One region of the Photobacterium angustum genome, then DNA from elsewhere that is predicted to be linked to it. Evidence: riboswitches for the same ligand, from Rfam matches in the RefSeq annotation. Region 1 holds a riboswitch; each other region holds the start of a gene.

Region 1 (3,279 bases):
CTGTAGATACGAATAAAGTGGGTCATTACACGCTAACTTACAAAGCCTATGACAGTGCTTTAAGTGAATCTGTTGTTGTGCGTAATGTTGAAGTGTTTAGTGCAAAACCTGTGTTAGAAGGTATTGGTGATACGACCATTCAACTTGGTGATACATTTGATGAAAAAACAGGCATCACAGCAAAAGATGCTGAAGATGGTGATATAACGGCCAATATTATTATCGAAGGTGAAGTAAATACTAATCTAGCAGGTAACTACACCTTAAATTACCGTATTACTGACAGCGCACAACAAACAACACAGGCACAACGTGTTGTGACGGTTGAAGGTAGCGCTGTGTGTGAAAACACATGGAGTGCACAAAGTATTTATGTGGCAGGTGATGAAGTCAGCCACAACGGTGTGGTATGGCAAGCTGGTTGGTGGACACAAGGCGAAGAGCCGGGAACAACAGGTGAGTGGGGCGTTTGGAAACAAATTGCAACGGAAGGTTGTACGTCAGTAAAACCAGAAGTGACGCCACCTGCGCCGGGAGAATATCCAACGTATCAAGCGGGTACAGTTTACCAAGAAGGGGATATTGTTCGTGCTAGCGATGAGCAGTTATACCAATGTAAACCTTGGCCTAATTCAGGTTGGTGCTCAAGTGCTTCTTATGCCCCAGCAAGCAGTGTTTATTGGCAAGATGCTTGGACAAAACTGTAATCACATAATATTTTATTTATAAATCAAAGCGGTGAGTTCAATCACCGCTTTTTTATATCATGTTGCGTGATGTTTCATGCCTTGTTAGCTATTTTAATCCTGAGTAAAAAAATGATTAACAGGACCATGACCACTACCGATATTGAGTAGATCAGCCGCTGAAATGGCAGAGGTAATATATTCTTTGCCACGTTGTGTTGCTTGTTCGATTGGATAACCTTGAGCAAGGTAAGAAGCAATGGCTGAAGAGAGGGTACAGCCTGTACCATGCGTATTTTGTGTCTCAATACGTTTTGTTTTTAGCTCTATGATATTGTCATTTAAGATCAATAAATCATTACTTTCTGAATCGTTTTCTAGGTGTCCACCTTTAAGAAGTATTGCTTTAGTTTGTATATCACGCAGTTTGCTGACTAACCCCAACATATCTGTAAGATTTTGTGGGATCTCGCTGTTTGTCAGTGCAGCGGCTTCAGGTAAATTAGGTGTAATGAGATCAGCAAGTGGAAGTAGTTTTTGCTTTAGCGTACTAATGGCTGACTCTTGTAATAATAAGTCACCGCTGGTGGCAACCATTACGGGATCAATCACAAGATAGCGTGGCTTGTACTCTTTTATTTTATTTGCAACCAGCGTGATGATATCACTATCAGCAAGCATGCCTATTTTAACTGCCTGAATGTTGAGATCAGTAAAAACAGCATCTAATTGTTGTTCTATCATCGTAAGGGGAATAGGAAGAATACCACTAACACCTTGGGTGTTTTGCGCCGTAATTGCAGTGATCACCGAACAAGCATAGCCACCTGTTGCTGAAATAGCTTTGATATCGGCTTGAATCCCCGCGCCACCACTACTGTCAGAGCCTGCAATAGTTAAAACTATAGGGGGTGTAACATGGGATTTATTTCTTGTTTTTGATGACATAACAGATTCCTAATTGAGCGTTAGGAACTGGTGCCAAGTAATGAAAGGATCGATTAATGTGAAATGATGAGATCCATTGATAACTTGCCTAAACAATACTGATATTGTTTATTTAGTTCCCTCCGCCAGTGCTAACTGGTTCAGGTTCAACGGGTCCCACTTAATTGTGATCTCAGCGTAATGCCCCCCGACTAATTCTCAAATCCTAATAGATAAACCGTTTGTTGTCACGTACTTATAAAATGAGGTGTTAATCAGCTCATAACCGAAAATGGGCTCGTATGAATTATCATGTTTATAATAAATTATAATGTGCGGTGTGCTTTACTAATGAGGTAGGGAATAGCGAGATAACTAGAAATTATTTTTAGTGGTTTAATACCTAACTAGGCACAAGGTTAGACTTAATATTTGGGCACAAAAAAACCTGCTATAAGCAGGCTTTTTGTTTGAATCTGGTGCTCGCTACTGGACTCGAACCAGTGACACCTTGCATGTCATGCAAGTACTCTAACCAACTGAGCTAAGCGAGCAAATTGTACTGCGATAAACCACTTAAAGAAGCCGTTTATTTAAAAATGGTGCTCGCTACTGGACTCGAACCAGTGACACCTTGCATGTCATGCAAGTACTCTAACCAACTGAGCTAAGCGAGCAAATTGTACTGCGATAAACCGCTTAAAGAAGCCATTTATTTAATAACTGGTGCTCGCTACTGGACTCGAACCAGTGACACCTTGCATGTCATGCAAGTACTCTAACCAACTGAGCTAAGCGAGCAATCTAACTGAATAACAATGTAATCGTCATTAGCGAATGACAAGCATATTAGCGAGTCACTTTCGTCTAGGCAAGTGTTTAAACAGAGTTTTTTAGTAATTTCAGTGCGTTTGCTTGAACAATAGCCAGTTATCTTAAAATCTTGATGATGAAATAGTCGAAGTCATTTTTTAAGCAGGGCATTGCCAAGTAAATGTAATGTGTAGCGCAACAGAACGTGCGCTACACAGGAAGATAATTTAGTTTAAAAGTTCGTGATCAGGTGGGAGTAAGCGGCTTATCCATAAAACCAGCTTATGTTTCATATGAACGCCGTCCTCTTGATCCACGGCAAGAGGGGTGATTTGTTTACAATCAACCAGTAAGCGATAAATACACTCAACACGGTCGGTAGAGCCAACACTGCGGTCTAAATCGCCAAATCCTTGTTTTTTCGCGAATGCAAAGCCTATTTCTAATGCTTTTTTGAGAAGTTTTGCTTCATTCTTGGTTTTCTTCATGCGTATCTCCTATATCCCTTAGCGAAAATATATACAAATTTATTGTCTTCGCGACTGTAGAAGCTGAGTTTAAATTTTAGTTTAAAGCTCAAATTTTTGAAGCAAAGTTATTCTATCAAATTAGAATAAAGTTATTGTCCAACTTTGAATTTACATTGTTTAAACAGACGTTGCCAGAATTTAACGTGCGCTAATGTGGCTTCATGAAATTGCTGATACAGATCGCCATCAACATAGAATGCTATATAGGTTTGCATTGGTGAGGAGAGGTGAATATTCGGTTGATTCAATTGTTGAAGTATCTGCTGTAAAACGGGCTGTATTTGTCGATATTGTGAATCAAGTGTTGATAAATAAGGCTGAAT
Region 2 (3,279 bases), 1.5 Mb from region 1:
AGCAGCAAAGTAGCATTTGCCATAAGGCTAAAATCGCACCTGTCGCTAAATCAAAGTCATAACGCAACGCTTGATAAATGGCGAGCTCGATAGTGGTTGATTTAGGGCCACCGCCAAGCGACATGATCACGGCAAAGCTGGTAAAGCACAACATAAAGACTAAACCCGCGATATGCGGCAGTTGTTGGCGTAGTCGAGGCCATGCAATTAAGCGAAATTTACTCCAGCCAGTAATACCTAAATGCGCCGCAAGCTGATGTTGCTCTGCGGGGATACCGTCTAGGCTTTGCAGTAGAAAACGAACGGTCAGTGGCAGGTTTAAAAATACGTGCGCCAGTAAGATCCCGCTTAAACCGTAAATGTTTAATGGCGGTAAGCCTAGTATTTCTAGGTTATGACTGATCAATCCACTTTTGCCATAAATCGATAATAAACCAAAAACAGCAACCAAGACGGGCATCACGAGCGTCATCGCAAATAAACGTAATAGCAGAGCTTTTCCTACAAACTGCCGTCGTGAGAGTGCATAAGCAATGGGAATCGCTGGGATGATGCTAAATAGAGTCGACAAGATGGCTTGGTAGAAGCTAAATCCTGTTACATGTCGCAGATAAGGATCATGCCATAGTGTTGATAGTTGCCAGTCGTTAGCTTGGCTGATCAAGGCGGTGGGCGCGGCAACAACAACAAAAGTGATCAGCCCGGCACTGATAATGCCGGGCAATAAGGTAATGCGTTTGTTCAAAGTCTTAAACCATTACTGAGTGAGGGCTTGCTGCCACTCTCGGATCCAGGCTTTGCGATGTGTTGCCACTTCGTCGGCACTAAATTCAAGTGCTTTGCTTGGTACGGTGAGTTCATCAAAACCTTTCGGTAGGCTTTGCTTTGTTATTGGATACATCCAGTTGTGAGTAGCGATTTGTGACTGAAAAGCATCACTTACAATAAATTGCATAAATTGATCGGCAAGCTTTGGATGTGGGCTATTTTTCATTTTTGCTGCCACTTCAACTTGCATGTAATGGCCTTCTTTGAAGTTAGCCGCTTTGTACTGGTGTTTGTCTTCAGCAATGATGTGATAGGCCGGTGATGTGGTGTAAGAAAGCACCATATCTGATTCGCCTTTTAAGAACATGTTATAGGCTTCAGACCAGCCCTTAGTGACGGTCACTGTGTGTTTCGCTAGTTGCTGCCACATTTCAGGGGCTTTATCACCGTAGACCGATTTGATCCATAACATTAGACCTTGGCCTGGGGTTGAAGTACGAGGATCTTGGTAGATAACGCTGATATTTTGATCTTTGATCAGAGCATCTAAACTCGCAGGTGGGTTCTTCAGTTTATCGCTGTCATACACAAAGGCAAAATAGCCGTAATCATAAGGGATGAAAGTATCATCACTCCAACCTTTAGGAAGCGTTAGCTTACTGGTATCAACATCACTTTTTGCTAATAGGCCGGTATTTTTCGCTTCTGTCATTAGGTTGTTATCTAGCCCTAACAACACATCTGCTTTACTGTTTTTCCCTTCTAGACGAACGCGATTTAAAATCGATACGCCATCTTCTAAAGAAACAAAATTGACTGTACAACCATTACATTGTTTTTCAAACGCTTTCTTTACTACAGGACCTGGACCCCAGTCGGAAGCAAAGGAACTGTAGGTATAAACATTAAGAGTATTGTCTGAGGCGAAAGCTGAGCTTGCAACCAATGACAGAGAGATTAGGGGAAGAAGAGTGTTTATTTTTTTCACTATGCGCTCCGAGATGTCCTGCATCCTTGGGACAAAAATTGAAAGAGAGAGCGGCACAGGTTTGAGTGCTGTTGCATCATGCAATGTTCAGCGAGCTCGAAAGAATGTTCGAGCATCTCAATTCCTACGCCAGCATTACCTGGTTCAGGTTCAATGGGTTCTGCTATAAAGCATGTATGCTTAACAATCTCAGCCAAATGGCTCCCCAATGAGAACAAACTATTGTACCTGCAACCGTATCGAAGTTATAGCTTCTGATTAAGTTGCCAATTATAGGTATAACGGATCTGAGTTAATTGCACGTTAGCCGTAACACGATAATGATTAAGGTGTTGTTGCAACTCAGTTAACGATCCAAAATCAGTTTGATACCAATCATAGATAGATGACAGCGTGATGCCATTTTTTGTTACTTTTACTGCTTTTTCACTATTAATAAAGCGTGTGGCAGCTTGATCTAACTGGGAGTCTAATCGATCGCTATTAAATGCTTTAGGCAGTAAATCAGGACAACCGAGGCTGGCACAGTTGACCGCGTAGTGGATCCTAGGATCTTGCCAGATAGGGCGTAAGATCCGATGTTCAATATCGTTTAAAGTTAGCTTTTTATTATTAATGGTAATAATGGTTTGATCCCATGGTCCAAAGCTAAATAAACCTCCCAGTTTAGTAATTGATTTTACAGGGTAATTATCAATAATTAGTTGAACGCTTAGGGCGTTATATAAATTAACCCAATAGGCAAATTGAACATCACGATTATAACGGTGAGGGTTTTGGGCACTGAGCCGCTTAATATAAGATGCTAGCTTTTGTTTATCAGCACTTGATACTTGGTTATAACGAAATAAGGTTTGATTCGGTTGAATGACAAGATATTTATCGAGTAGTTGCTGCCAATCTTGATGACTGATCTTGTTTGTGTTTTTAGGATCATGAGGTTGCCAATATGACCAGAGTTCGGATTTTGGCGCAGCAAAGATCGGAAGAGTGAATAACAGCAGCCAAATAGCAATAACAATACGCATATTCTTCCTATTAATATAATAAGTAACAATATTGATTAAGACCGTAATAAGTATTGGCTAATTTCATTATCTTTTTGATATTTTAAATAAAAACGCCCTGTTTATATTAAACAGGGCGTCCAATTTCAGATAATGTACGATTACGCTAAGAAGCTAGGAATACGGTTTTCAAAGTCTGTAATTTTATCTTCGTGTTGTAGTGTCAAACCGATATTGTCTAAACCATTTAATAGGCAGTGACGACGGAATTCATCAATTTCAAAGGTGTACTCTTTACCATCCGCACTGACGATCATTTTTTCAAGATCAACCGTGATCTGTGCGCCTTCATTTTCATCGACATACTTAAATAAAGTGTCGACGTCTTGCTCAGATAGACGTACTGGCACCATTTGGTTATTGATCGAGTTACCATAGAAAATATCGGCAAAGCTTGGCGCAATCATAACTTGGATACCGTAATCAGCAAGCGCCCACGGTGCATGTTCACGAGAA
Region 3 (3,279 bases), on a different contig from region 1:
GAAACTCTTGTGCTTTTTGCTGCATACCTTCAAGTGGATCATCTAATAGCTTGATCGCGATTTCTGAGTCTTCTAATCCCTTGGCGTAATCTCGTACTTCTTGAGAGATCTTCATTGAACAGAATTTAGGGCCACACATTGAACAGAAATGGGCTACTTTGCCAGATTCTTGAGGGAGAGTTTCATCGTGATAGGCACGCGCCGTTTCAGGATCTAAACCAAGATTAAATTGATCTTCCCAACGGAATTCAAACCGCGCTTTAGATAAGGCATTATCGCGCACTTGTGCACCAGGGTGGCCTTTTGCTAAGTCGGCAGCATGGGCACAGAGTTTATAAGTGATAAGACCGACTTTTACATCGTCTTTATTAGGCAAGCCTAAGTGCTCTTTAGGTGTCACATAACAAAGCATTGCACAGCCATACCAACCAATCATCGCCGCACCAATACCCGATGTAATATGATCATAACCTGGTGCGATATCTGTCGTCAGTGGGCCTAAGGTATAGAATGGCGCTTCATGACAATGCTCAAGCTGCTCTTCCATGTTTTCTTTGATCATGTGCATGGGTACGTGACCAGGGCCTTCAATCATGACCTGCACATCGTATTCCCATGCAATCTTAGTCAACTCACCTAATGTGCGTAGTTCACTAAACTGGGCTTCATCATTGGCATCAGCGACAGAGCCTGGACGTAAGCCATCACCGAGCGATAGTGAAATATCGTATTGCGCACAGATCTCACAAATCTCACGGAAGTGCTGATAGAGGAAGCTTTCTTTATGGTGTGCCAAACACCACTTCGCCATGATAGAGCCACCACGCGATACAATACCTGTAACACGTTTCGCCGTCATAGGTACATAACGAAGAAGTACGCCTGCATGGATAGTGAAGTAATCCACACCTTGCTCAGCTTGCTCTAGTAATGTGTCACGAAACACTTCCCAGTTAAGGTTCTCAGCCACACCATTCACTTTTTCAAGCGCTTGGTACATAGGTACCGTACCAATCGGAACAGGGCTATTACGAATGATCCACTCACGCGTTTCGTGAATATTTCGACCTGTTGATAAATCCATTACCGTATCGCCACCCCAACGCGTCGACCAGACAAGTTTTTCAACCTCTTCTTCAATCGATGAACTCACCGCTGAGTTACCAATATTGGCATTCACTTTGACAAGGAAATTACGGCCAATGATCATTGGCTCAGTTTCAGGATGGTTAATGTTGGCAGGAATAATTGCTCGGCCTTCAGCCACTTCTTTACGCACAAACTCAGGCGTAATTTCTTTTGGTAAATTAGCACCAAAGCTCACACCTGGATGTTGTTGGTTTAATACTTCATCACGGTATTTCGCACGACCCATATTTTCACGGATCGCGATATATTCCATCTCTGGCGTAATAATACCTTGGCGCGCATAATGTAATTGCGTCACACAACGCCCAGCTTTTGCACAACGAATACGCGCACGTTCCGCAAAACGTAAATCATCAAGCGTCTTATCATCTAAACGTTCATTGGCATACTCAGAGCTTAACCCTTCTAGTAATTCAGTATCGTCACGCTCTGCGATCCATTGCTCACGCACTAACGGCAAGCCATTATAAATATCGATGTTTTTTTCAGGATCAGTGTAAAAACCAGAAGTGTCGTAAACGCGAATAGGCTCGTTAGGCTCAAAGATAGGATTATCTTTACCGCCACCAACCAAGCTATCAGCTAGAGTGATTTCACGCATAGGAACAAGCACATCAGGACGGCTACCTTGAACATACACTTTCTGTGAGTTCGGGTATGGTTGTGCTGTTAATGATTCAATAAATTGTTTCGCTTCCAGTCTCGCTTGCTTGCGATTCGACATAGCAGTTTCCTTGATTTTTCAATGTAGGGGAAAATGCTTGGCGGATGGGCGTAAACAAGAGGTCTGTACCTAAGTACAGCTATGCAGATGCATACAGTGATCCCTTAAGATATGTAGCAGAAGACATTCTCTCGTTCCCTTCGCAGGTATTAGCCTGATCAGGTTCAACGGATCCCGCAATGCGGTCTCAGCCATATGGCACTCCGACAAGTAGCAATGAGTATAAAGAAGCCGTTATAGTGCAACAACCTTTATATAGAGAAAAATAATAAAAAGTGACAGACAACAAAAAGCCGTGCATCAACACGGCTTATTATTACATTGCATATTTTAATCGTTGTTACTGTGAAATTAATACATCACAACCGAGGTGATTAGCTAAAGAGCCACTTAAATCACCAAACAAGTGAAAAGTTGATTTATGGTAACCTGTGATCACTAGACTAGCATTAATTTCTTTTGCTAAAGCTTCTATATGCTTTGAAACATCACCATCTGCGGTATGTATCGCTTTAACTTTATGAGAAGAAGCTGTAATTAAATCAGATAACTCTTTCATGCGTTTTTTTGCAATCGCATCATGCTCTTCTTGTAGCTCAACTTCCACATCAATAAAACTTACGTTTCCGATCCCTGGCTCAACATAAGCAACATGTAAATCAGCGTGATTTTGCTCTGCTATTACACCAGCTTTCACCATCAATTTATGCGCATTTTTATCTTCAGGATTAACCGCTAATAACACTGTTTGGTAAAGCGACATATCTAGCCTCCTTGAGCTAAGGCTCATAGTAAATTCATTATTTATGATTATGATGCTATAAATGTAGCTATACAACTAAGTATACCGCTGACTATTTAATATTCATTTGAATCAATGATTGCATTTTTGGAGAGTTCTCACTCTTCTCGCTAGCGATTATCATGAGCGCTTTTATCATTACTTGAAAATATAAACGAGATCCCAATGAGCCAATATTTATTACTAGGATTCATCGCGCTTGGTGGTGCATTCGGCGCCTGCTCAAGGTACCTAATTTCTGAGCTATGCGTAATGCTATTTGGCCGTGGCTTCCCATACGGTACTTTAACCGTAAACGTGCTGGGCTCCTTGATCATGGGGTTATTAATGTCAGCACTTAATCAAGGAATGATTGAAGCTGCACCATGGCGACCTATTATCGGCTTAGGCTTCCTTGGTGCGTTAACGACGTTCTCTACATTCTCAATGGACAACGTTGTACTGATGCAACAAGGTGAATTTTTCAAAGCAGGCCTAAACATTTTACTTAACGTTATTGTCAGCATTGCTGCTTGTTATGTTGGCTACCAGCTTATGATGAAAAGTTAATAGATAACCGATATAAAAAAACCGCCTGCATGGCGGTTTTTTTATATCCAAATTA

Evidence for each region. A riboswitch is a leader RNA that binds a small molecule or an ion and turns the genes downstream of it on or off. The one in region 1 is predicted to bind thiamine pyrophosphate.
Region 2: another riboswitch for thiamine pyrophosphate. It lies ahead of thiB (thiamine ABC transporter substrate binding subunit); the one in region 1 lies ahead of thiD (bifunctional hydroxymethylpyrimidine kinase/phosphomethylpyrimidine kinase).
Region 3: another riboswitch for thiamine pyrophosphate. It lies ahead of thiC (phosphomethylpyrimidine synthase ThiC); the one in region 1 lies ahead of thiD (bifunctional hydroxymethylpyrimidine kinase/phosphomethylpyrimidine kinase).

Annotation. Positions count from the first base shown of each region.
Region 1 covers NZ_MSCJ01000001.1:1,529,528-1,532,806, reverse strand. The annotation lists gene BTO08_RS06700 (M66 family metalloprotease) at 1-707, shown strand, start outside; gene thiD (bifunctional hydroxymethylpyrimidine kinase/phosphomethylpyrimidine kinase) at 801-1,634, opposite strand; TPP riboswitch at 1,735-1,834, opposite strand; tRNA gene BTO08_RS06690 (tRNA-Val) at 2,091-2,167, opposite strand; tRNA gene BTO08_RS06685 (tRNA-Val) at 2,214-2,290, opposite strand; tRNA gene BTO08_RS06680 (tRNA-Val) at 2,338-2,414, opposite strand; gene BTO08_RS06675 (DUF5062 family protein) at 2,654-2,914, opposite strand; gene BTO08_RS06670 (DUF3080 domain-containing protein) at 3,046-3,279, opposite strand, start outside.
Region 2 covers NZ_MSCJ01000001.1:38,736-42,014, forward strand. The annotation lists gene thiP (thiamine/thiamine pyrophosphate ABC transporter permease ThiP) at 1-745, opposite strand, end outside; gene thiB (thiamine ABC transporter substrate binding subunit) at 758-1,747, opposite strand; TPP riboswitch at 1,861-1,974, opposite strand; gene BTO08_RS00190 (DUF547 domain-containing protein) at 2,002-2,784, opposite strand; gene leuD (3-isopropylmalate dehydratase small subunit) at 2,925-3,279, opposite strand, start outside.
Region 3 covers NZ_MSCJ01000002.1:242,603-245,881, forward strand. The annotation lists gene thiC (phosphomethylpyrimidine synthase ThiC) at 1-1,873, opposite strand, end outside; TPP riboswitch at 1,992-2,089, opposite strand; gene BTO08_RS14805 (universal stress protein) at 2,214-2,636, opposite strand; gene crcB (fluoride efflux transporter CrcB) at 2,841-3,224, shown strand.